3 regions of the Imbroritus primus genome follow, and region 3 is predicted to be linked to each of the others. Evidence: riboswitches for the same ligand, from Rfam matches in the RefSeq annotation. Region 3 holds a riboswitch; each other region holds the start of a gene.
The links. Region 3 has a riboswitch for thiamine pyrophosphate ahead of ACQ3C8_RS04355 (TonB-dependent siderophore receptor). Riboswitches for the same ligand answer to the same signal wherever they lie in the genome.

Region 1 (7,761 bases), 800 kb from region 3:
GTCGATCCGCAGGCCGGCGAGCGGATCACTGCGCATCCAGAAATACGGCATCTCGAACATCATGCGGCCGGCTGAACGCGCTGCTGCGTTGCGGATGGCGGGCGTGGCCTGCGGCAGGGCGCGCTGCAGGTTGTCGCGCAGCAGGCGGCTGTAACGTCCGGGCACCTGTGCGCCGAGCCAGCCGAACATGCCGCCGAGCGCCTGGAGGACGCGTAGCGGAAGTCGGGAGAGCAGCCAGAAGAGAACGGTCATGTCGGGAGCGGCGGGAATGCGGTGGGCAGCATGGGGCGAACCGGGAGCGAACCGTGCGATGGCCCTCGGGAGAGGGTCTCCCGCCTGGGGCGGGACGCCATGCAGCGTCATCGGTAAGTGCCGTATAATAACGCGATCGCCGAGTTAAATGACAACTTGCGGGGCGATTCGGGCACATGGCATGTGCATGGCCCGACAACAATTCCGCTAAAGCGTCGCCACGTTCCAGTAACGGGCACGCAGATGCCAACCTGGAGAGCAACTGTGGCAAACGATTTTCTCTTTACGTCGGAATCGGTCTCCGAAGGACACCCGGACAAGGTGGCCGACCAGATTTCCGATGCCATCCTCGACGCCATCTTTGAACAGGACCCGCGCAGCCGCGTGGCCGCGGAGACGCTGTGCAACACCGGCCTGGTGGTGCTGGCCGGCGAAATTACCACGAACGCGCATGTCGACTATATCGAAGTCGCGCGCGATACCATCAAGCGCATCGGCTACGACAATACCGAGTACGGCATCGACCACAAGGGTTGCGCGGTCATGGTCTGCTATGACAAGCAGTCCAACGACATCGCCCAGGGCGTGGACCACGCCAGCGACGACCACCTGAACACCGGTGCCGGCGACCAGGGCCTGATGTTCGGCTACGCCTGCGACGAAACGCCGGAGCTGATGCCTGCGCCTATCTATTACGCGCACCGTCTGGTGGAGCGTCAGGCACAGCTGCGCAAGGATGGCCGCCTGCCGTTCCTGCGCCCGGACGCCAAGAGCCAGGTGACGATGCGCTATGTCGATGGCAAGCCGCACAGCATCGACACCGTGGTGCTGTCCACCCAGCACCACCCCGACCAGAGCGAAACGGCGACCAAGATGAAGGCCAGCTTCATCGAGGCGGTGATTGAAGAAATCATCAAGCCGGTCCTGCCGAAGGAGTGGCTCAAGGAAACCAAGTACCTGATCAACCCGACCGGCCGCTTCGTCATCGGCGGCCCGCAGGGTGACTGCGGCCTGACCGGTCGCAAGATCATCGTCGATACCTACGGCGGCGCGTGCCCGCACGGCGGCGGTGCATTCTCGGGCAAGGATCCGACCAAGGTGGACCGTTCGGCAGCCTACGCGGCGCGCTACGTGGCCAAGAACATTGTCGCCGCCGGCCTGGCGCGCCAGTGCCAGGTGCAGGTGGCGTATGCCATTGGTGTGGCACAGCCGATGAACATCACCGTGTACACCGAAGGCACGGGCGTGATCCCGGACGACCAGATCGCCGCGCTGGTGCGCGAGCATTTCGACCTGCGTCCGAAGGGCATTATCCAGATGCTTGACCTGCTGCGTCCGATCTACCAGAAGACCGCCGCCTATGGCCACTTCGGCCGCGAGGAGCCGGAATTCACGTGGGAAGCCACCGACAAGGCCGACGCCCTGCGTGCCGCAGCCAAGCGTTGAGTGTTCCCTGGCATCTGGTTCGCAGCCTCTGCGGATCGCATCGAAACGGCAACCTGCGGGTTGCCGTTTTTTGTAGGATTGCGCGGGTGTGTCCGCTACACAGGAAAGCTGTCCTCAAGCAGCCGTTGCGCAAGCTTTGCCGGCACATTGGCGAGCGTGCCGAAGACACGTCCGTGCAGCGGCTTGAAGCGGCTGCGTACGAACAGGTCCGCAGTGGAGCGTACGCTATAGCGCACCATCAGCGCGGCCTGGGCGGTCAGCACGAGCAGTTGCGCCACGCGGCGGGCCTCGGCTTCGAGCGTGTCGGGCGGCTGTTGCAGCAGCGTCTGCAATTCCCCAAGGCGTCCGCGGATACGCGCATCCCCATCGGCCAGTGCCGCGATGCCCTGCAGCAGGCGTCCTGCGCTCTCCGGTGATTTCTGAATGGCGCGGAGCACGTCGAGGCACATGATGTTGCCCGAGCCTTCCCAGATCGAATTGACCGGCGCTTCGCGATACAGCCGCGCCAACGGGCCCTCTTCGACATAACCGTTGCCGCCCCATACTTCCATGGCTTCGCCGGTGGCCTCCACGGCGCGCTTGCAGATCCAGAACTTCGCGGCCGGCGTCATGATGCGTTTCCACGCTTCGGCTTCCGGATCGTGCGCGGCCCGTTCGAAGGTATCGGCGAGATGCATCATCAGGCGCGTGGCCGCTTCGCTTTCGAGCGCCAGGTCGAGGAGGACATTGCGCATCAGCGGCTGCTCCGCCAAACGCTTGCCGAATGCCACGCGATGGTTCGCATGGTGCAGGGTCTGCACCACGGTCTGCCGCAGGATGGCCGTACTGCCAATGACACAGTCCAGGCGCGTGTGGGTCGCCATGTCGAGAATTGTTGGAATGCCCCGGCCTTCCTCGCCGATGAGGATGCCGCTGGCGTCTTCGAACTCGACTTCGGCGCTCGCGTTCGAGCGGTTGCCGAGCTTGTCTTTCAGACGCTGCACGAAGACCGCGTTCTTGCTGCCGTCGTCACGAAAGCGCGGCACGAAAAAACATGACAGCGGGCCATCTTCGTATTCCAGCCGGGCGACGACCAGATGGGCATCGCACATCGGTGCAGAGAAGAACCATTTATGCCCGGTCAGCCGATACTCGGCACCACGGCCCCGCTGGCTGCCCGCCGCACGCGCGACGGTGGTATTGCTACGTACATCGGAGCCGCCCTGCTTCTCGGTCATGCCCATGCCGATCATCACCGCCGATTTCTGGCGCCATGGCACATCGCGCGCATCGTGCGAAGCCGACAGCAGGCGGGGCGCCAGTTCGGCGAACAGTGCGGGCTCTTTCTGCAACACCGGGATGCTGGCAAACGTCATGGTCGCGGGGCACAGCGAGCCTGCTTCGACCTGCCCCTGCAGGTAATAGCCGGCGCTGCGCGCGGCCCACGCGCCGGGACGCGGTTCGGCAAAGGGCAGTGCATGCAGTAGGTTGCCGCGCAGGATGCGCAGCAGGGCGTGCCAGCTCGGATGGAAGCTCACGCAATCGATGCGTTCGCCAATGCGGTTGTGCGTGTGGAGTTCGGGAGGGTAACGGTTGGCAAGCGTGCCCTGCGCCAGCGTCTCCGCCTCGCCCAGGCGCGTGCCCAATGCACAGAGCCTCGCTTCATACCAGGCTGCACCGTAGTGCGTCACCGCACTTTGCAGTACGTTGTCGCAGGTGTACAGGTTGTAGCCGGACAGGTCCGGCACCTGATTGAAAATGCGGTGTGTGGGTGAGGACACGCGCGTTTCTCCCGGAGCCTGTTTTGCATCTTAGCGCACACGGCGGGAAACGCGAGTGTCGAAACAATCGGGGCGTGCGTATCTAAGAATGTGCCTATGGCATTTCATGTGCGTCAAGTGGTCGATTCAGCTTGACTGGTAGTCAGGCACTTATCCGGCGCAGTGGTCAAGTGATCGGGCGCTTTTATCGCGCACCATGTTAATGGCGATGCCGACTGCCGACTTGGCTGCGACGACTAATCGAACCAGGGCGGGTCACTCCATGTGATCGTCTGGGTGGGTGGCGGCGCCGGGATGTCGATGTCATGTGTCACCGCCCCGTGTTTCCTGAGCACGTCGATCACGGCCTGGTTACCGCATTCCAGAGCGTAGTCGAGCAGACGCAGGGGGGGCTTATGTCCGTCGGAATGATTGATGTAGCCCTTGAACTCATCGAGCTTGTGAAGTTCTTCGCAGATTTCGTCGAGATAGTCTGCTTTAACCTTCTTTGAGACGAGCAGGAAGAGCGGCTTCACCTCGTCGAAGGAATTGAATGGCGACACCAGGCCACTGGTCAGCATGCGCTTGGCCGTGCCCAGGTCACCTTGGTGGACGTAGTGTTGAAAAGCTGCCTGTGTTGCCGGAATGATGACGTCTTTCATGAATCCGGCCCTTAATTCGGCGGTCAGTACCGATGCGTAGCCGGGTATCCGGCGCGGGAGTACCTGTTCCGTGACCCAGCGACCGAATGCCAGTCGATCGGTGCCTTTGAACTTGAGCCAGCCATTGGGAATGCTGCTGGTGTAGACGAACACGCGGTTGTAGTGGCAATACAAAAGTGCGGCTGCCAGTACCGGCAGCATTGCCTTGCGGATCGACTTCGAGGTTCTGCTCAGGTTTCCTGCCAGGTCACGCAGGTAGTCCTGCTCGTAGGAACCATACCTTGACCGACTGGGCCACTGGTCGAGGATCTTTTCCAGTACCACCTTGTCGCACAGCGCCGCCGTGGCGGCCTTGCGTAGCTGCGTGCGCTGTGCTTCGGTCATGCCTTCGAGCGGATCCGGTCTCGCTTTCTGCGCATGGCGACGGTCGAAGCCTACGGCACGAGCGATCTCCCGCAATCTCGATTTCAATCCAGATGTGGTCGCGGTATGGCTGTCCCGGCTTGCCGCTGCTCCTGTGCCTCTGCCAGCTTCGTTTCCAGAGGGCGCCGGGTCGGATGCATCGCCAGGTTTGGGCGCTTGCGGGTTGGTGTTGGCGGATTGTCGTGAAGCATGACTCGCTCCAAAACCCAGACGTGACAACATGCAATTCCTCTCTGTCGATATGTGAGCCTATCGTAGAGCCATGCTGCCGTACTGCGTTGGCCGTATTTGCAAACATTCGTGAGCCCGCCGGTTTTCATCGGCGATACATCCGCTGCGGCGCCTGACAGGCCTTGTGTTGTCGAGGCACATGCCCAGCCACAAAGGTCAGTGCCGGCCGTGTTTGCCTGCGCCCGTGAAACTGGCGGTTTCCCGCGCAATATGCTTTAATCATCCCTGTTGGATGAAACAGGGGTGCTGCACGCATGGGGCGTGTAGCTGAGAGAGTCCCTTCGAACCCGATCCGGTTAGTACCGGCGTGGGAAGTTTCAAGCATAACCGTCCCTCCACCTGCCGCTTGCGTCACTTGTGCTCCATACGAGCCGCCCGCGAGCCCGCGCAGGATGCCACTTCAGCCTACAGGCTGGTCATCGGTTCAGGGCCTCCGGTTTCGTCCGCCACTGCATAACCAAGGACGAGACATGACGCAATCCGCTTCCACAGCCGCCACTTCTGCTGCAACTTCCTTCGAATCGCTCGCCAGCGAGCTCGACCAGAAATTCGCCTATCCTGCTTCGTCGAAGACCTATCTCGTCGGCAGCCGTCCGGACATCCGCGTGCCGCTGCGCACCATCGTGCAGACCAACACGCGTACCGAGCAGGGCGAGTCGCCCAATCCGCCGATCCCGGTCTACGATACCTCGGGCCCTTACAGTGATCCGGACGTGCAGATCGACCTGCAGGCCGGCCTCGCGGCGCTGCGTGCGCCGTGGATCGATGCCCGCGGTGACACCGAGGTGCTGCCGGGCCTGAGTTCCGAATATGGCCGCGCCCGCGCTGCCGATCCGGCTACGGCGCATCTGCGTTTTGCACACCTGACGAATCCGCGCCGCGCCAAGGCTGGCGCCAATGTCAGCCAGATGCACTACGCGCGCCGCGGCATCATCACACCGGAAATGGAATTCGTCGCCCTGCGCGAGTCGCTGAACCTGCAGGCGCTGTACGACAAGCCCGAATACAAGGCGCTGCTGCGCCAGCATCCCGGCGATGGCCTGGGCGCCAACATTCCGCGCCGCCCGGAAGACATCACGCCGGAATTCGTGCGCCAGGAAATCGCCGCTGGCCGCGCCATCATTCCCGCCAACATCAATCACACTGAACTCGAGCCGATGATCATCGGCCGCAACTTCAGCGTGAAGATCAACGGCAACCTCGGCAACTCCGCCGTGACTTCGTCGCTCGCCGAGGAAGTCGAGAAGATGGTCTGGGCCATCCGCTGGGGCGCGGACACCATCATGGACCTGTCCACCGGCAAACACATCCATGAAACGCGCGAGTGGATCCTGCGTAATTCGCCGGTGCCGATCGGCACGGTGCCGATCTACCAGGCGCTCGACAAGGTCGGCGGCAAGGCCGAGGACCTGACGTGGGAAATGTTCCGCGACACGCTCATTGAACAGGCCGAGCAGGGCGTCGACTACTTCACCATCCACGCTGGCGTGCTGCTGCGCTACGTGCCGTTGACCGCGGACCGCGTGACCGGCATCGTGTCGCGCGGCGGTTCGATCATGGCCAAGTGGTGCCTGGCGCATCACAAGGAAAACTTCCTGTACACGCACTTCGACGAGATCTGCGAAATCATGAAGGCCTATGACGTGTCGTTTAGCCTCGGCGACGGCCTGCGTCCGGGTTGCATCGCTGATTCCAACGATGCGGCGCAGTTCGGCGAACTGCATACGCTCGGCGAGCTCACCAAAAAGGCGTGGGAGCATGACGTGCAGGTCATGATCGAAGGCCCGGGCCACGTGCCGCTGCAGCGCATCCAGGCGAACATGGACGAGGAGCTGAAGCACTGCTTCGAAGCGCCGTTCTACACGCTCGGCCCGCTCGTCACCGATATTGCACCCGGCTACGATCACATCACCAGCGGCATCGGTGCGGCCAACATCGGCTGGATGGGCACGGCCATGCTGTGCTACGTCACGCCCAAGGAACACCTCGGCCTGCCTGACAAGGAAGACGTGCGCGAAGGCATCATCACCTACCGCATCGCCGCGCACGCCGCCGATCTGGCCAAGGGCTGGCCTGGCGCGCAGCTGCGCGACAACGCCCTGTCCAAGGCGCGTTTCGAGTTCCGCTGGGAAGACCAGTTCAACCTCGGTCTCGATCCGGAAAAAGCGCGCGCCTTCCACGACGCCACGCTGCCTGCCGAAGGCGCGAAGATCGCGCACTTCTGCTCAATGTGCGGTCCCAAGTTCTGTTCGATGAAGATCACGCAGGAGGTGCGTGACTACGCCGCCTCGCTGAAGGATGGCAGCGCCGAGCAGGCCATGCAGGAAAAATCGATCGAGTTCGTCCGCCAGGGCGGCAAGATCTACTCCTGACCCACGAACGCTGTATGTTTGCGGCGATCCTGCCGCCGGATCGGTCGTCCGGCGGTACCGTCGCGCAGTTACGTGGCGCCGCGTCGGGATCTGGATGAGATTCCCCTGTCTGCTGCCACCTGAGCCTGCACCAGCGCAAGTTCATGCGGATTCAGGGTGCCAAGCGTGGCGCCCACCCGCTGCAGACTGGCCCAGTAAGGTACGTTGGATTCGGACGCGGCGTCGCGTATCGCGGTCACCCAGCGCATCGAGTTCAGGCGACGAGATACCGCGTCCGTATGTTCCGGATCCATGAGCTTGCGGAATTCGCGCCGATGCGTGCGGACATAAGCGCGAAATTCCTCAGGAGTCAGCATGGCGCGCAATGCACGGATGCCACTATTGCTGCGCTGAGCGGGACCGATTCCATGCGGCGCGAAGGCGTTCTGCCAGCCCTGTGGCAACCGCTTGAGCAGATGACTGGATTCTGTGGGCGGAATGCGCGAGAGTGTTTCCGGCGAAGGGCACTGCTCGGCGAGCAGACGCGCCACGTCCGCATGACGATGGCGCAAGGCTGACAGTAAACACGCCGCGACGAGCGGGCGTGCCTGCCGTGCGATGTCCGGTTCGGCGTGCAGCTTGTCCAGCATCTGGTTC
Region 2 (7,761 bases), 800 kb from region 3:
GTGTCGAGTATCTCGCGATAGCCTTCGTGCACACACCAGAGGCCGGTGTCACGATGTTCGATGTGCGCGGTGAGCACAGCGGGTGGGTCGAGCGGGCTGTCCACTAGTTGACGCAGCGGATCAAGCAATGACTGGCGTTCCAGCCCCAGGCTGATGTAATGCTGTACCAGCGGGACATTGGTGCCTGCCCTAAAGCAGTCGTCCTCGCGGTAATCCAGCAGGGCGGTGATTGGAATTGCCCCGCTGCCGTTGGTCCCCAGCCCGGCATATGCCAGTGCAATCTGCTCCAGCGGGGATTCGATTTTCTTAAAGGTTCCGAGGTCGTGCCAGGTCTCCGGGGAGGTTTTTGGAAAGGTTTCCATCAGGCATCGTTTGACCGCATTGAGGCAATCTTCGGCGATGAACCGAATCAGGTTTGACGGCGCGAGGAGCGTATCGAGCCGCCGCTGGAGTGCTGGTAGATCGAGCCCCCGGCTCTGCAGCATCTGATTGTTACCATAGCTCTCTTCAATGCGGGCGACGTGATAGCGGTCAGCGAAGTGATTGAACAGCGCTGAATTGACGTGTACGTTCATCGCCGGTCCCATCCGCTGGCGGCGCGCTTGCTCCGCCTGGGCTTCGGCAAAAACCTGGTTCATCACATCGACGCGCGCCGCGTAGAGGCGGCCGATCAACCCGCCGGCACACGCTTCCAGGCTGGCTGCAATCACGCGGATATATCCGATCATGCCAGCCCAGCAGGAGTGTTCGATTTCATCCGCCAGGTTGATCGCGGCGCGTCGGCGCGTCTCCAGATGAACGTTATCGTCGTTAAGAATCTTGTTGATCAGCTCCAGATCGCGCTTCACGCTGGTGTAAAAGCGGTAGGCGTCGTTTTCTTCGTGCAGGGCTTGCGGCATGACGCCGCCGTAGGGAAAAAGCATCTGGTGAAGCGCGTTCCATTTGACGGCGATTGCTGCCTGACGCGCGGTTGTCATCGCCAGGTCCTGCATCACGGTGGTGAGTTCGTTCAGCAATTGACGATAGTCGCCCGGAAAGGCATTGAGCGGCGCATTCCCGTTCATGACAGCTTCCTTGCTGATGAACAGTGGGCGGCGCGCATGCGCTTCAGCGGGAACGTCCAGAAGACGCGATTGTTGGATAGAGGGCGGGACTTGCCGCGCGGCAGCGGAAAAGACGGGGGTGTGAAATACGGATAAGGGCATGATGGCGTACTTGTGAGAAGCGGCGATGCATGGCGGCGCCCGATCGGTTTTCGCTCGCTCACGCCCGACCCTTCGGGTGACCGGGCCTCGATCATTGCCTCGAAATCCGGCGTGTTGTCACGTGCGCATACAGCGCAAGGAGTGGCGTGCCGCAGGGAACCGCTAGCGTGGATGCCGGCATGAGGGTGTGACTAAAAACAAGCATAGTGCCGAATACATGATGTCATCCGTCCGGGGAATGTGAATCTTCGCAACTCTGCGTTTGTCCGAAAACGGGTTCGTGATCCGCGCGATGTCGAATGCGTGTGCTATCCTTACAGCTATCGAAGAAACAGGGGTGCCGTGCCCACGCTGCATGGCTGAGAGAGACCCTTTGCACCCGATCCGGTTCATACCGGCGTGGGAAGTTTCGAACGGTGCCGGTACTGGCGCCGACGAGTCTGCAAGGTCTTTCTCTGCGCATTGCTGTTGATGTCACGCATGCCGGAGCGAATGATGACCGCAGATCTACCAGATTGTCAGCGATTGCCCCCCAGCCGGACAGCCGGCGCCCCCCAGGGTTGCCTGTTCCCTTTTGTACCGATCGTTTCGTGCACTGTATGCGATATGGTGTGCTGCCCGGGGCGTGCGTACTGTGCATCTCGGGGCGCGAGGTGATTCCGTGACTCTTCCCGACATCGACGTCGCCATCTTCGGCGCCGGCCTGGCCGGACGCCTGTGCGCGCTGCAGCTGGCGCGCGCGGGGCGTACCGTGGCGTTGATTGAGCGCGATGGGCCCGATGGGCGCGGCGCGGCGGCGCATATCGCCGCAGCCATGCTTGCGCCGCTGGCCGAGTCCGCCATCAGCGAACGCAGCGTGGTGGAGATGGGCATGGCTAGCGTGCCGTTGTGGCGCGCGCTGATCGATACGCTGCCCACCCCGGTGTTCTTCCAGCAGGACGGTACGCTGGTCGTCTGGCATGCCGGCGACCGCAACGAAGCCACCATGTTCGCCAGCCGTGTGCGCGCCGTTGCGCCGGCCGATGCCGTGCAGGCGCAATTGCGCGCTGTCGATGGCGACACGATTGCCGAACTGGAACCGGCGCTGGCCGGCCGTTTCCGTCAAGGCCTGTTTATCGGCGGCGAAGGCCAGCTCGACAACCGCATGGTGCTCGATGCGCTGCGTGTGGCGCTGGAGGCGGAAGGTGTGCATTGCGTCTGGCATGCCGGCGAGGTCGATGTGTCATCGCTGCCCGGGCTCGGCCTGGAAGCCGGGCTGGTGCTCGATTGCCGCGGCCTCGGCGCGCGCCGCGACTGGCCTGCGCTGCGTGGTCTGCGCGGCGAGGTGGTGCGTATCCACGCGCCCGGCGTACGCTTGCACCGTCCGGTACGCATGCTGCATCCGCGTTACCCGATCTACATCGCGCCCAAGCCAGGCGACGTATATGTGATTGGCGCGACCGAACTCGAGAGCGACGACATGTCGCCGATGAGCGTGCGCTCCGCGCTCGAACTGCTCTCGGCCGCGCATTCGCTGCACCCCGCGTTCGGCGAGGCGCGTATTCTCGAACTGAATGTGCAGTGCCGCCCCACCTTGCCGCACAATCTGCCGGAGATTATTGCCGAACACGTGCAGGATGTACCGGTCATGCGCGTGAATGGCTTGTACCGGCATGGCTTCATGATCGCCCCGGCGGTCACGCAGGCGGCATGCACTGTGGCGCAAGCCTGGCTCGATGATGGCGCTGGCGCGCTACCTGCGGTGCGCGCGTCGGCGCGTTGGCCTGAAATGTATGGCGGCACCGCGTTCGATTCACAGTTGGAAAACGCATGATGGATGTTCTACTCAACGGTCAGGCGCTTGCTTTGCCTGACAACGCGACACTTGCCGATGCCGTCGCGCACAGCGGCGCGCAGCCGCCCTTCGCCACCGCCGTGAACGGTGCCTTCGTGCCGCGTGCCGCGCATGCCGTCACCGTGCTCGCGGCTGGTGACCGTATCGATCTCGTGCAGCCCGTCACGGGCGGCTGATTGCAGGAACTGCCATGAATTCAGACACCTCCCTCGCTTCCGTGCTGGCCGACGATGCCTTGCGCCTGTACGGCGAAACCTTTGCGTCGCGCCTGCTGCTCGGCACGGCGCGCTACCCGTCGCCCGCCGTGCTCGAGCAGGCAGTACGCGCCGCGCGGCCAGGCATGCTGACCGTCGCGCTGCGCCGTGAAGGCGCGGTTGGCGAGGGCGAAGGCGGACAGCGCTTCTGGCAGATGCTGCGCGAACTCAACGTGCCCGTGTTGCCGAACACCGCAGGCTGCCATTCGATCGAGGAAGTGATCACCACCGCCATGATGGCGCGCGAAGTGTTCGACACGCCGTGGATCAAGCTCGAACTGATCGGCGACGACTACACGCTGCAGCCCGACACGCTGGCGCTGCCGGCCGCGGCCGAGCGGTTGATCCGCGAAGGGTTCAAGGTGTTGCCATACTGCACCGAGGACCTCGTGCTCTGCCGCCGCCTGCTCGATGCCGGCTGCGAGGCGCTCATGCCATGGGCCGCGCCCATCGGTACCGGCAAGGGGCCGATCAATCCATATGCGCTGCGCCTGCTGCGCGAGCGCCTGCCCGATACGCCGTTGCTCGTCGATGCCGGTCTCGGACTGCCTTCGCACGCCACGCAAGTCATGGAATGGGGCTACGACGGCGTGCTGCTCAACACCGCTGTGGCACAGGCCACGCACCCGGTCGCGATGGCGCAGGCCTTCTCCATGGCCGTCGCCGCCGGCCGCGCCGCGTGGCTCGCGCAGCCCATGCCGGAGCGCGAACTGGCGCAGGCCAGCACGCCGGTGGTCGGGATGCCGTTTTGGCATCAGGACAGCAACGTTTGACGGAGAGTCGGCATATGGATTTGCGTCACGCGCTGCTCGAGCGGCATGGTGCATCGTTCGGGCGCGGTGCCCAAGGCTGGCAGATCACGGCAGTCGACCTGCCGGCCGGGGAAGTCCGCTTCCGTTTATCCGCGCCGGCGCATACGGCGGCGGATGGCGACACGGATACAACGGCCGAGACACCGGGCGAAACAACGCGTGAAGCCGTACTGGTGACCACGCTTAACTCCGCTGGATCACGACGGCAGATCGTCGATCATGTCGATGGCCCCTTCGGCGCATGGCAGTTCGTTTCCTCGGCGGAGCATGACCCGGTGTTGTCGGAACCTTGGCTCGACACGGTGCGCGCCCTGCTCGACATGGATTTCGAGCCGCACGATGCCGTATGCCTCGCACGCGCCTGGCATGTCGGCGACACCACCTGGCCCACGCACCTGCCGCGTTTTCCGGCCGTGATGCTGCGCGCCGCGCCGCTGCAAGCACCCGGCCTTTTCCCGCCCTGCCCCGAGCAACTCGGCCTGTACGCCGTCGTGCCCGACGCCGTATGGATCGAACGTCTCGTGCCGCTAGGCGTGCCGACCTTGCAGTTGCGCTTCAAATCCGGCGACCCGGCGCGCGTGGCCGACGAAATCGCCCGCGCCGAACAGGCCGCACGCGGCAGCGCTTGCCGCCTGTTCATCAACGACCACTGGCAGGAAGCCATCCGCCAGCACCGCGCCGCGCTCGACATGCATGGCGCCAGCGGCATCTACGGTATTCACCTCGGACAGGAAGACCTCACCGACACCGACCTGCCCGCCATCTGCACCGCACGGCTGCGGCTCGGCGTGAGCACGCATGGCTTCGCCGAAATGCTGCGCGTGCTACCGCTGCAGCCGAGCTATCTGGCGCTGGGTGCGGTGTTTCCGACCACTACCAAAACCCTCAAGACCGCACCGCAAGGACTCGCGCGCCTGCAGGCCTACGTCGAGACCGTGCGCAGCAGTTATCCGTCATTGCCGCTCGTCGCCATTGGCGGCATCGATGCGGGCAATGCGGAGGAGGTCTTGCGGACGGGGGTGGGAAATGTGGCGGTCGTGAGGGCGGTGACGGAGGCGGGGGATTTATCTGCCGCTGTCCGTCGGCTGCGCGCGTTGGCTGGTTAGCCCTGCTGTAGTGATACAAGCATCTTCCGCAATAGCGTGTCCGCCTTTGCCTGGATTAACCTGCTGTCGCTCTCCAGCAGCGCCAGGAGCTGATGCCGTACCTCGCTTTCCGGGCGTTCAAGGCCCTGGGTCGGCATCAGGTTCGCGAATTTGTTGACCGTTCTGCCGGCATGATGGGGATCGTCTATCTGGGGCTCGAACAGTTCGTCCCATTGAACCGACAGCGGGGGAATCCCCGGAAGTGTCACACCCTCTTCCCGAGCGGCTCGGGCAATCCGGGTCTCCATCTCGAACATGGCGTCAAGCATCGCATTTTTGCTCGTATAGAGCATGCCAGTCACCGCGCCATGATTGAAGCGGTGGTCCGGAACCGTTCCCGCGGTGAGCAGTTTCACGTAAGCAAGCGCCAGGTTTTCGAGCACGCTGTTGGCGTAAGCGCACACGATCCGGCTGCAGAATTCGAGGGAGGCATCGGCGGGATGTGACGGGTCGGCTTGCTCGGGCAGCCTGATCCTGTCGAGGCTGGTCGTTGTGCCATTCCACAATGTCAGGGTGAGCGGATCGGATGGATGCGGGATCAACTGATCGGACAGATCGAGCAGCTTTTGCTCGTTTTCGGGCGAGGTACGTTTTTGGCCATCTGCCCGCATGATTTTCTCTCGCTCGCTGTTGAACGTCTCGATGGCCCGTATTTGCAGGGGATCTGCGGCGGTAGCGGGTGTAGCTGGCGTGCTTGCCGGAGCATGCCTGAAGCAGTCGAGAATTTCCCTGGCGATGTCTGCGTCGTTCGGGTCGGCTTCCCAGGGTAGACGGTGTCCCGGTGATATTGGCTGGTTCGGCGGCGGTGCGCCTGGGTGGCCGGCGTCGATCGCTGCTCCCGGCCTCGTTGCTGTGGGGCGCGGCGAGGATGACGAAGAAGAGGAGCCCGCACCGGAATGAGCATCCGATCGCCGGGAGCGGGAGGTTCGGGGTGCGTGCAGCGGGCCCTTCGGTGCCTGTCTGTGCGATCTTTGATCCCTAGGGGTTGATGTGGTGCCGACCGGCTCGGCTGTCCCCGTGGCGTGAAGCGCGAGAGAGGCATGGGCGCTCGGCGATGGCTCGGTGGCGCGCTGTCGGTCTTCTTTTGATGTCTTGTGCGTGCCGCTGGATGGCGATGACGCCAGGCGTGACCGCTGCGCACGCGATGTCGTTGCAGAGGCCTTTTCGACGGTCGCCGGATCTTTTTCACCGCGCTGCCGCGGTTGACCGGTGGGGCGGGTTTCTGGATGTTTCGACGGTCTGGGTTGTCGTGCTGGTTGGGGCTGCGCTGCACCGCCGGCCTCACGCGCAGTTCGAAGACCTGCGTCCGATGCTAATTTCTTGCGAGCGCTGTGCGCGGGGGGAGGATGGATCACCCGAGCGGGTTCCACTGCGGGCTTGCGTTTGGTGTTAGGCGTTTGGGCAGGGCCGGGATGGTGGTTGGGTGGTGTCGTGCCTGGCGTCACTGCCGCAGCAGCGCCCTCCGGCGTCCTGACTGGATGCTTTGCCAGAAAATCCTCCAGTTTAGCCAGCTCGGTCTCCGCCACGCGCAGCCATTGTTTTTTCTCCAGGTGAACCGGTTCGACGCGCGTGAGCATGGGGCGCGGATAGAGTCCCCGATATCGTTTTTCGATCCGGCCGTCGTCCGCGTAGCGCGGCAGCAGTGATTCATACCGTACGCGGACTGGTGTCGATGTTTCGTCCCGGAGATTTTTGATCAGGGTCTCTCGCAGGAAGGTTGCGCGATTATTTGCCGCGACACTTTTCTCCTGCATATAGGCGTCCTTGACGGACGCGATCATATTTGAGAATCCGCGCGCTAATCGCCGGAGAGGATTCACTGGCATGGTTGGTTTCCTTTATCCAAGGTGAGCCATGCCATTCTATGAATTGCGCTTCATCGCGACAGTGAACAAGCGTTTCCTGCCCCATGATCCAACGGCCCATTCCCCCGCCCCAACGACCATCTGGCCCCAGCCGCAATCGCCTGTGTCACATACTCGATGCCCCCACGCACCGCCTCCGTCAAGCCGAGGCCACGCGCCAGATGCGCCGTCACCGCAGCCGCCAGCGTGCACCCGGTACCGTGCAGGTTGCGCGTGGCGATGCGTGGGTGGCGGATGACTTCGCGGGTGCCGTCGGCGCACAGCAGCAGGTCGCTGAGGATGGGCTGGTCGAGGTGGCCGCCCTTGAGCAGCACGGCGTGGCAGCCGAGCTGGAGCAGGGCTTCGGCGGCGGCGTCCATCTGGTCTTCGGTGTGGATCTCGCGGCCCAGCAGCCAGGCGGCTTCGATCAGGTTGGGCGTGACCAGCCGGGCGCGCGGGAACAGTTCGCGCACCATGGCGCGGGCGGTGTCGTGGCTGGAGAGCGTGGCGCCCGAGGTGGCGATCATCACGGGGTCGACCACCAGCTGCGTCAGGCTGCAGCGGTCGAGCGCGGCGGCGACGGCGTGGACGATCTCGGGGCTGCCGAGCATGCCGGTCTTGGCGGCATCCACGCCGAGGTCGCTGGCGACGGCGTCGATCTGGGCGC
Region 3 (7,761 bases):
GCAGGATGTGATGACGGCCGTGGCGCACGCCATTGCCGCACGCAGCGCGGACGAATGGATGAAACGCTTTGCCGGGCATGACGTCTGCATCGCCAGGGTGGTGAGTCTCGAGGAGGCTAGCCGGCATCCGCACTTCGCGGCGCGCGGGGTATTCGAAGCGCGTATCGGGACGACCGGAGGCGCACACATTCCAGCCCTGCCAGTGCCTATCGCACCAGCGTTTCGCGGCCCGGAGACCGTGCGGCGCGCCCCCGGGCTTGGCGAACACAACGATCTTCTTCGAGCAGTCAATACAACGGGAAACGCTCCACTCCAATGAAAGCCATTGCCATTCACGCGTATTGCGAACCAGCGACGCTGACGCTTGGTTCCTTGCCGGATCCGGTTGCCGGGCCGGACGACCTGCTGATCGAAGTCCGCGCGGCCTCGGTGAATTTTCCCGACTTGCTGGTAGTACGCGGCCAGTATCAGTTCTCACCACCGCTCCCGTTCGCACCTGGCAAGGATGCCGCGGGCATCGTCCGTGCGGTCGGCACCAATGTGTCTGAGTTCAAGCCCGGTGACCGCGTGGCGGCGCAGGTCGAGTACGGGGCGTATGCGGAAATGGTAAAGGTCCGCGCCTGCGACTGTTTCCACATTCCCGACAGCATGCCGTTCGAGGACGCTGCAGCGATGGGGCTCGCGTACCAGTCAGCCTACTTCGCCCTCATGGAGCGCGGTCGCTTTCAGCCAGGGGAAACCGTGCTGGTGACCGGTGCAGCAGGCGGTGTCGGTTCGGCCGCGGTGCAGATCGTGCAGGGCCTGGGCGGCAAGGCGCTCGCTGGTGTACGGCATGCGGATCAGGTGCCGTTTGCGCTGGAGTTGGGCGCCTCCGCGACAATCGATCTGGCGGTACCCGATCTGCGCAATGCGTTACGGGCTCAGGTGCATGGGCACACTGCGGGGCGCGGCGCTGATGTGCTGATCGATACACTTGGCGGAGATGTCTTTGACGCGGCTCTGCGTGCCATGGCGTGGAGCGGGCGCACAGTGGTGGTGGGGTTTGCATCGGGCCGGATTCCGGAGATCAAGGCCAATTACCTGCTGGTCAAGAACCTGACAGTCAGCGGTATGCAATGGACTGATTACCATGTGCGCACCCCGCAGAAGATCCAGGCGGCCCAGGCGGAGATTTTCCGCTTGTACGACATCGGCGCGCTCAAACCAAATATTGCCGGGGTGTTCCCGCTGACTCAGGCTGCACAGGCGCTGAAGAGGCTTGAACAAGGGCATGTTTTTGGGAAATACGTATTGCGAATTAAATAGTTTAGGATCGATTTATCCTCCTCTAGCCATACGCAATGACGCTTGTGTCCCAGTATCTTGATGTTGCCTCGATTAACCCAGGGGCGGCCTATTCTCACCCCGACACAGCATCGCCTCCATCGTCGAGTAGCGTCAGATCTGTCAGGCGAATCTCTGACTTCTCGCGCACGCACAACGAGCTTGCCACGCATTTGTGCTATCGCGAGGAATTAACGGTAATCCAAGGATGTGGGTGGAAAATACGTGACGCCGGTAGCTATGGCGTTTCCAGTAATTCGCCTGGCCCATGGATCACATGCTCCACACCATCAAAACGGCTACCGCCAGCGATGCGGAATGTAGCGTCCTTGATGATGCGCAACGCAGCGTCGGGTGTAATAGTCTCAAGCGCAGAATCGCTTGTTGGTGCCCTATAGTACCGACCTGAGCAAGAGAATGCCTCATATTCAAGGAACGCACGCAGCCAAGGCGTGCTGCACTTACCACAACGCAGCTTGCTGAGCTCCCAATCGCGATCCGTCACGCCGATGTCGGATTTTTCGGCCCAGGGAATCTTGAAGCCAGGAGAAAAGCATTGGCAAGGGGTAATGTTCATCTCAATTCCATTACACAGGATCGGGCTTTCATCAACGGTTACGTCAAGGGGCGGGTGAGCGCCGCGAAGTTGATACAACGAAATAGTGCAATCTTTTTGGCACCGACGACATGAAACAGATCAGCTCAAAGAGATTATCGCGACATCGCGTCATAAATACCCTGCCGAATGCAATGCTTGCTTCAATCGCATCCGGCTGGAGGCTCGTAGTTGTTGAAGCCCCAGTTTTCGCGCCATCGCGTAATACACCGCTTCACCTTCTGTTCCCTGATTGATGATAATTCGGGCCAGCGAAGCCAATTCCGATAGGCTGATTTCATCGGCCGCCCGCACGCTGTCCTCATCGGCTGGTGCCCGGAAAGGAGGTTCCGTTGCTGAATCAATATGTTCGGGCCAGTAGAATGTCCCGATCTCTTCGTCGGTCGTCCGATAGCGACGCCGAGCGAGTTGAAAGACGCGCTCGCGGATGCGTCCGCCTGTGCGCAGCCAGCCATGGGCGCGAGCGATTCGGCGAGCCAGCAAGGCGTCTACATAGTTGCTAGCAACTCGGATCGATTTCATTGCTTTCCTTGAAGAGAGATGTGGGGAAAGCTCAATACTACCAAAATGGTAGTAAATTGTGTTGGCTAGCACATGACGATTCTTGTCTTCGGTAAAAAGAAGGCAAGGGATGAATACGTTTGCACAGCGGCTAAAGGAGGCGCGCAAGCGCGCTGGCTTGTCGCAGGAGGCTCTGGGCAGAAATGCTGGTCTTGATGAAATGTCTGCCAGTACGCGGATGAATCGCTATGAGCTTGGTAAGCGCATGCCGGACCCAGAACTAGTTGAGCGCATTGCGGTGGTTCTCAATTTGCCTGCGGCATACTTCTATGCCGTCAGCGATGACGAAGCAGAGCTCTTAATAAAATTTCACCGCCTCTCAAGTGAAGGCCGTGCGAAGGTGATGTCTTTTTTAGGTCAGCTTGGTTGATGCTTTGGGTTAAGCAGAGATGTGTTGCTGTATACCTAAATGTCCCTTGTCGCCTTCTTGGTACTACAAATTTTCCATCCGCAGCGCAAGCGCTGCGGTTGTACGTTCGCTTGTTTGACCGCGAGCGGCAGTGGGGTCTCTTCATGCTAATTTGTATCACCATGGCACAGAAGCCGGATGGCGAGGCGGGCGAGCATGAATTTCGGTAACAAAAAACAGTGGGCGTGGTTTGTCGATAAGGCGTTGGGGCTTGGGGCCCATCCCGGCGTCTAGTGCGCTGCTGGTCTACGGATTGTGGCTTCCCCGGCGGCTTGCCTCACCATCCATCTGAGTTGCTAAGATATCCAGCCACCTTGTGGATAGCTCGCTCATCGTAGGAAGGGTGTTGAGCGTGAATGCCTACATGGTGCCTACACAGCAACCCAAAAACAAAAAGCCCAGTCGGATAGACTGGGCTTTTTGCTTGATACTAGTGGCTCCCCGAGCAGGGCTCGAACCTGCGACCTGCGGATTAACAGTCCGTCGCTCTACCAACTGAGCTATCAGGGAACTGAGAAGACGCAAATTATAGCCAGGGGTTGCCGGGTCGTCAACCCCTTTTTGCTGAATCCGCTTAAAAGCTGAACCGTGCGGACAGCCGCACGGTACGCGGGGCGCCCCGATGCAGGTAACCGTCGCCCAGGGTTTCGCCAACATCCTTCCAGTAGCGCTTGTCGAGCAGGTTGTCCACCATCAGGTAGAACGTCGAGCGGGTCGCGCCGAGGCGGGTGGTGTAGCGCAGGCCGGCATCGAAACGATGCACGGCCGGAATGGCGACGAGGCCATCGCGCGTGGCGTGCTTGCTGCCGCTGTAGCTCCAGCCGCCCAGGACCGCGAGACCCTCGACGCCGGGAATGCTGTAGTCGGCGAACAGCGCACTGCGAAAGCGTGGCGCGTTGATGACCTGCTGGCCGTCGAAGGCCGGCGTGCCGGTATCTTCCTGGCGCGCGCGCAGGGCGGTGACGCTGGCGCTCAGCTGCAGGCGGGAAGTCACGCGGCCCGTGGCGGCGAGTTCCAGTCCGCTGTGCACCTGCCTGCCCTGCTGCACGAAGGTGTTGCCCATGGCGCTGGTATCGGGCTGGGCATACTCGAACGGCTTGCTGAGGCGGAAGGCGGTGAGGCTCAGCGTCAACGCTTCGCGCCAGTCGTAGCGGACGCCGGCTTCCCATTGACGTGAGACCGTGGGCGCGAGGAAGGCGTAGGCATTGGTGGTCCACGCCGGCGCTTGTCCGCCCAGGGAGAGGCCCTTGCTGTAACTGCCGTAGAACGACAGCGCCGCCGTCGGCTGATAGATCACGGCGGCTTGCGGCAGCAGTTCGCTGCGTGTCGTGTCCTGTGACGGCGTGCGTTCCTTCAGCCAGACCTGGCGCGCGCCGGCGACGATCTGCCAACGGCCGCCGAGGCGGATCCGGTCCTGCACGAACAGGGCGCGCTGGCGGCTGTCCAGCGCGCGGTACGATGGTCCCGGTTCGCGCGCGGCCGGTGCGAACACGAGTGGCGTTGGATTGTAGATATTGTCGCTGCCGACCCAGTCGAACAGGCCTTCGCGCAGGTCGACGGTACGGCGGAACACACTGGCGCCGAAGGTGACTTCGTGGCGGATCGTATCCGTGCCGAGGTTGCCGGTAAGCGTGGCTTGCAACTGGTCATTGCGGCGCTTGTCGCCGGGGCTCCGGTAGTCGTAGACATCGTAGCTGCCATCGGCTGCGAAGTACTGTCCGGGCGTGGCGCCGGGCATGGATGGATCGCAGCTCGGCACGGCGTAGCAGCCATAGGGAAAGGCCACGTTATCGTCGATGATCGCGCGGCTGCGACTTGCACTGACCGCGCCACGCCACGTATCCGAGAAGGTGTGGTCGAGACGCAGGTTGAGATTGTGCGATTCCATCGTGACCGGTTGCGACCAAGGCTGGTTATTCAGCATCTGCCGGGGCGAGATATCGTGCGGCAGCGCCGTGCCGCCGAGCAGCTGGAAGCCGGGCACCGAGCGCTGGGCGCGTTTCTGGTATTCCGCATCGAGCTGGAGCACCGTCGACGGCGTCAGGTTCCAGTCGAAAGCCAGGGCGCCGCCGTTGCGGTGCCCGTCGGCATGGTTGACATACGAATGCATGTCTTCGTGGACCAGATTGAGCCGCAGGCCGAAAGGCTGCGGTCCGCTGCCGGCACTGCCAAAGCGCGTGCCGAAGTCGGCGGCCACATAGCGGCTGCCGCGCTGGTCGGTGCCGACGGTGATGTCGCGTACATCGGCAGGCCGCTTGGTGACGTAGTTGACCAGGCCGGCAGGTGCGAGCACACCGGCCTGCAAGCCGGCGAGTCCCTTGAGAATCTCCACGCGCTCCTTGTTCTCTAGCATGACGTTCTGTTCGCCGACGCTGCTCATGCCGTTGATCTGGTAGCCGGTGGCGAGATCGAGCGGTACGCCGCGGATATTGACGTTCTCGTAGTAGCCGACGGGTGCGTAGTTTTCGCCGACCGATGCATCATTCTTGATGACATCGCTCAGGAGGCGGGCCTGCTGGTCATCAAGACGTTCGCGCGTCACCACGCTCACGGCGGCGGGAATGTCGCGCAGCGGTGCGTCATCGAACCCGGCGACGCGTGCCGTGCGTGCACGGTACCCCGTCTCACGTGCGCCAGAGACCGTGACTTCCTGCAGCGTGGCTTCAGTCTGCGCGTGCAATACGGTCGGGGTCAGCAAGGGCAACAGCAGCAGGCTTGCAACTGTGGTGGGGAACTTCGGACGGTTGGCCGGGCGGGCGGCGCGAAAGGGGAACAACAGCATGGTCAAGCCTTGGCACAGAGCCGGTAGGCGCAAGGACGGGAACAGCGGGTGAGGTCGGCCGGGGAGGACTGGCCATACTGTTCCAGCTTCCCTGCGCTCGCATTATCGAGATCAGGTTCGAAGGGTTTTTCTCACCCGCGCCATGCGCAGGACCCCTAGCCTGGAAGAACGCTCCGCCTTGGCGGCGGTAACGTTTGCAGCCGCTATGATACCGGGTTCCGCCGGCATGTTGCGGGTGTTGACTGCCCGTCGTGGCTGACTGTTGCCAGAAGTGGACGCACGCAGCCACTTCCTCCCGGCACCATGCATGGCGCTCCAATGCAAACCGCCCGCCTCGCGGTGGCGAGGCGGGCGGTGTTTGGTACCGTCGCGAGCCGGCGGGCTCCGCCGGGGATCAGTCGAAGACGGGGCTGTCGACGCCGAGGATCTTGTGCAGTTTCGGCGACGTCGTCGTGTACTGCATGTGGATCTTCTTCTCCGGGAAGATATAGGGCGCGGCGCCGAAGGCGGCCAGCGCGGCTTCGTGGAAGCCCGACAGGATCAGCTTCTTCTTGCCCGGATAGGTGTTGATGTCGCCCACGGCAAAGATGCCGGGGATGTTGGTCTCGAACTTTTCGGTATCGACCTTGATCTGCTTGCGCTCCAGGTCGAGGCCCCATTCGGCAATCGGACCGAGTTTTGGCGACAGGCCGAAGAACACCAGCAGGTCATCCAGCGGCAGGCGGCGCGTGACGCCGTCGGCGCCCGTGACCTTGACTTCGGTCAGCGTGCCGTCCTTTTCTTCATAGGCGGTGATCTGACCGACCAGGAACTGCATTTCCAGGTTCTCGCACAGCTCGTTCATCTTGGCGACCGAGGCAGGCGCGGCGCGGAAGCCGTCGCGGCGGTGGATCAGCACGATCGATTCGGCCTTGCCGACCAGATCGAGCGCCCAGTCCAGCGCCGAGTCGCCGCCGCCGACGATCACCAGGTTGCGGCCGTGGAAGCGGCTCGGATCCTTGACGCGGTAGAACAGCTGCTGGCCATCGAACTTGTCGATGCCTTCCACTTTCAACGTGCGCGGCTGGAACGAACCCACGCCGGCGGCGATGAAAATGGTCTTGGTGATAAAGCGTGTGCCAGTCGAGGTTTCGACGAAGAAACGGCCGTCTTCGCGGCGCTCGACTACGGTGACTTCCTGGCCAAGGTGGAAGGTCGGCTCGAACGGCTCGATCTGCTTGAGCAGGTTGTCCGTGAGCTCCTGTCCGGTGCAGATGGGTACGGCGGGAATATCGTAGATGGGCTTGTCCGGGTACAACTCCACGCATTGACCGCCCACGCTCTTGAGCGAGTCGATGATGTGCGCCTTGATTTCCAGCAGACCGAGTTCGAAGACCTGGAACAGGCCAACGGGGCCGGCGCCGACGATCAGCGCGTCGATTTCCAGCGGCTGGCCGCTGGCAGCGGTTTCCGCGACGGAGTTAGGGATGCTCATATCCATCATATTCCTTCCGAAGCCGCCGGCCGAGCCGCGCGGCGGATCAATTATTGGACCAGTTGGTCCCGTTTGGCGGTGACGTCTTTCCAGTCGTCCGCATCCGGCAGAGGGGACTTGGTTTTCGTAATGGAGGGCCAACTGCTTGCCAGCTTGGCATTGAGGTCGAGGAAATCCTGCTGATCGCCAGGGACGTCTTCCTCGGCATAGATCGCATTGACCGGGCACTCGGCCACGCATACCGCACAGTCGATGCACTCGTCCGGATCGATGACCAGGAAATTCGGGCCTTCCCGGAAGCAGTCGACGGGGCAAACATCGACGCAGTCGGTGTATTTGCAGCGAATGCAGGCTTCTGTGACGACGTGGGTCATTACTTTTCCAAAAACTGATCAGGTGAAATTGGGATTGCGAACCGTGCAAATGCACGCTCTGCCGCGCAGCCCGTATTGTATCGCAGCCACTTGCCAAGAATAGCGCGACTATATGCCTCGATAAGACAGTTTTTTTATTTCTTTATGCGATTTTCAATGGGTAGGTCGGCTGGTGGCGTGCCGGACCGCGTGGATTGTGCTGGATGCGCTACCATGGACCCG

Region 1: linked by a shared signal. The riboswitch ahead of thiC (phosphomethylpyrimidine synthase ThiC) and the one ahead of ACQ3C8_RS04355 (TonB-dependent siderophore receptor) in region 3 are both predicted to bind thiamine pyrophosphate.
Region 2: linked by a shared signal. The riboswitch ahead of ACQ3C8_RS00640 (FAD-dependent oxidoreductase) and the one ahead of ACQ3C8_RS04355 (TonB-dependent siderophore receptor) in region 3 are both predicted to bind thiamine pyrophosphate.

The regions. Positions count from the first base shown of each region.
Region 1 is NZ_OZ201293.1:147,448-155,208, forward strand. It holds gene ACQ3C8_RS00610 (lysophospholipid acyltransferase family protein) at 1-252, opposite strand, end outside; gene metK (methionine adenosyltransferase) at 517-1,698, shown strand; gene ACQ3C8_RS00620 (isovaleryl-CoA dehydrogenase) at 1,794-3,458, opposite strand; gene ACQ3C8_RS00625 (hypothetical protein) at 3,695-4,744, opposite strand; TPP riboswitch at 4,983-5,084, shown strand; gene thiC (phosphomethylpyrimidine synthase ThiC) at 5,224-7,125, shown strand; gene ACQ3C8_RS00635 (hypothetical protein) at 7,194-7,761, opposite strand, start outside.
Region 2 is NZ_OZ201293.1:155,812-163,572, forward strand. It holds gene ACQ3C8_RS00635 (hypothetical protein) at 1-1,064, opposite strand, end outside; TPP riboswitch at 1,529-1,628, shown strand; gene ACQ3C8_RS00640 (FAD-dependent oxidoreductase) at 1,867-3,018, shown strand; gene thiS (sulfur carrier protein ThiS) at 3,018-3,215, shown strand; gene ACQ3C8_RS00650 (thiazole synthase) at 3,230-4,066, shown strand; gene ACQ3C8_RS00655 (thiamine phosphate synthase) at 4,081-5,211, shown strand; gene ACQ3C8_RS00660 (hypothetical protein) at 5,208-7,031, opposite strand; gene thiD (bifunctional hydroxymethylpyrimidine kinase/phosphomethylpyrimidine kinase) at 7,127-7,761, opposite strand, start outside.
Region 3 is NZ_OZ201293.1:952,300-960,060, forward strand. It holds gene ACQ3C8_RS04325 (CaiB/BaiF CoA transferase family protein) at 1-319, shown strand, start outside; gene ACQ3C8_RS04330 (NADPH:quinone oxidoreductase family protein) at 316-1,305, shown strand; gene ACQ3C8_RS04335 (hypothetical protein) at 1,562-1,900, opposite strand; gene ACQ3C8_RS04340 (DUF3320 domain-containing protein) at 2,051-2,461, opposite strand; gene ACQ3C8_RS04345 (helix-turn-helix domain-containing protein) at 2,571-2,870, shown strand; tRNA gene ACQ3C8_RS04350 (tRNA-Asn) at 3,344-3,419, opposite strand; gene ACQ3C8_RS04355 (TonB-dependent siderophore receptor) at 3,484-5,691, opposite strand; TPP riboswitch at 5,763-5,858, opposite strand; gene ACQ3C8_RS04360 (NAD(P)/FAD-dependent oxidoreductase) at 6,086-7,171, opposite strand; gene fdxA (ferredoxin FdxA) at 7,216-7,539, opposite strand.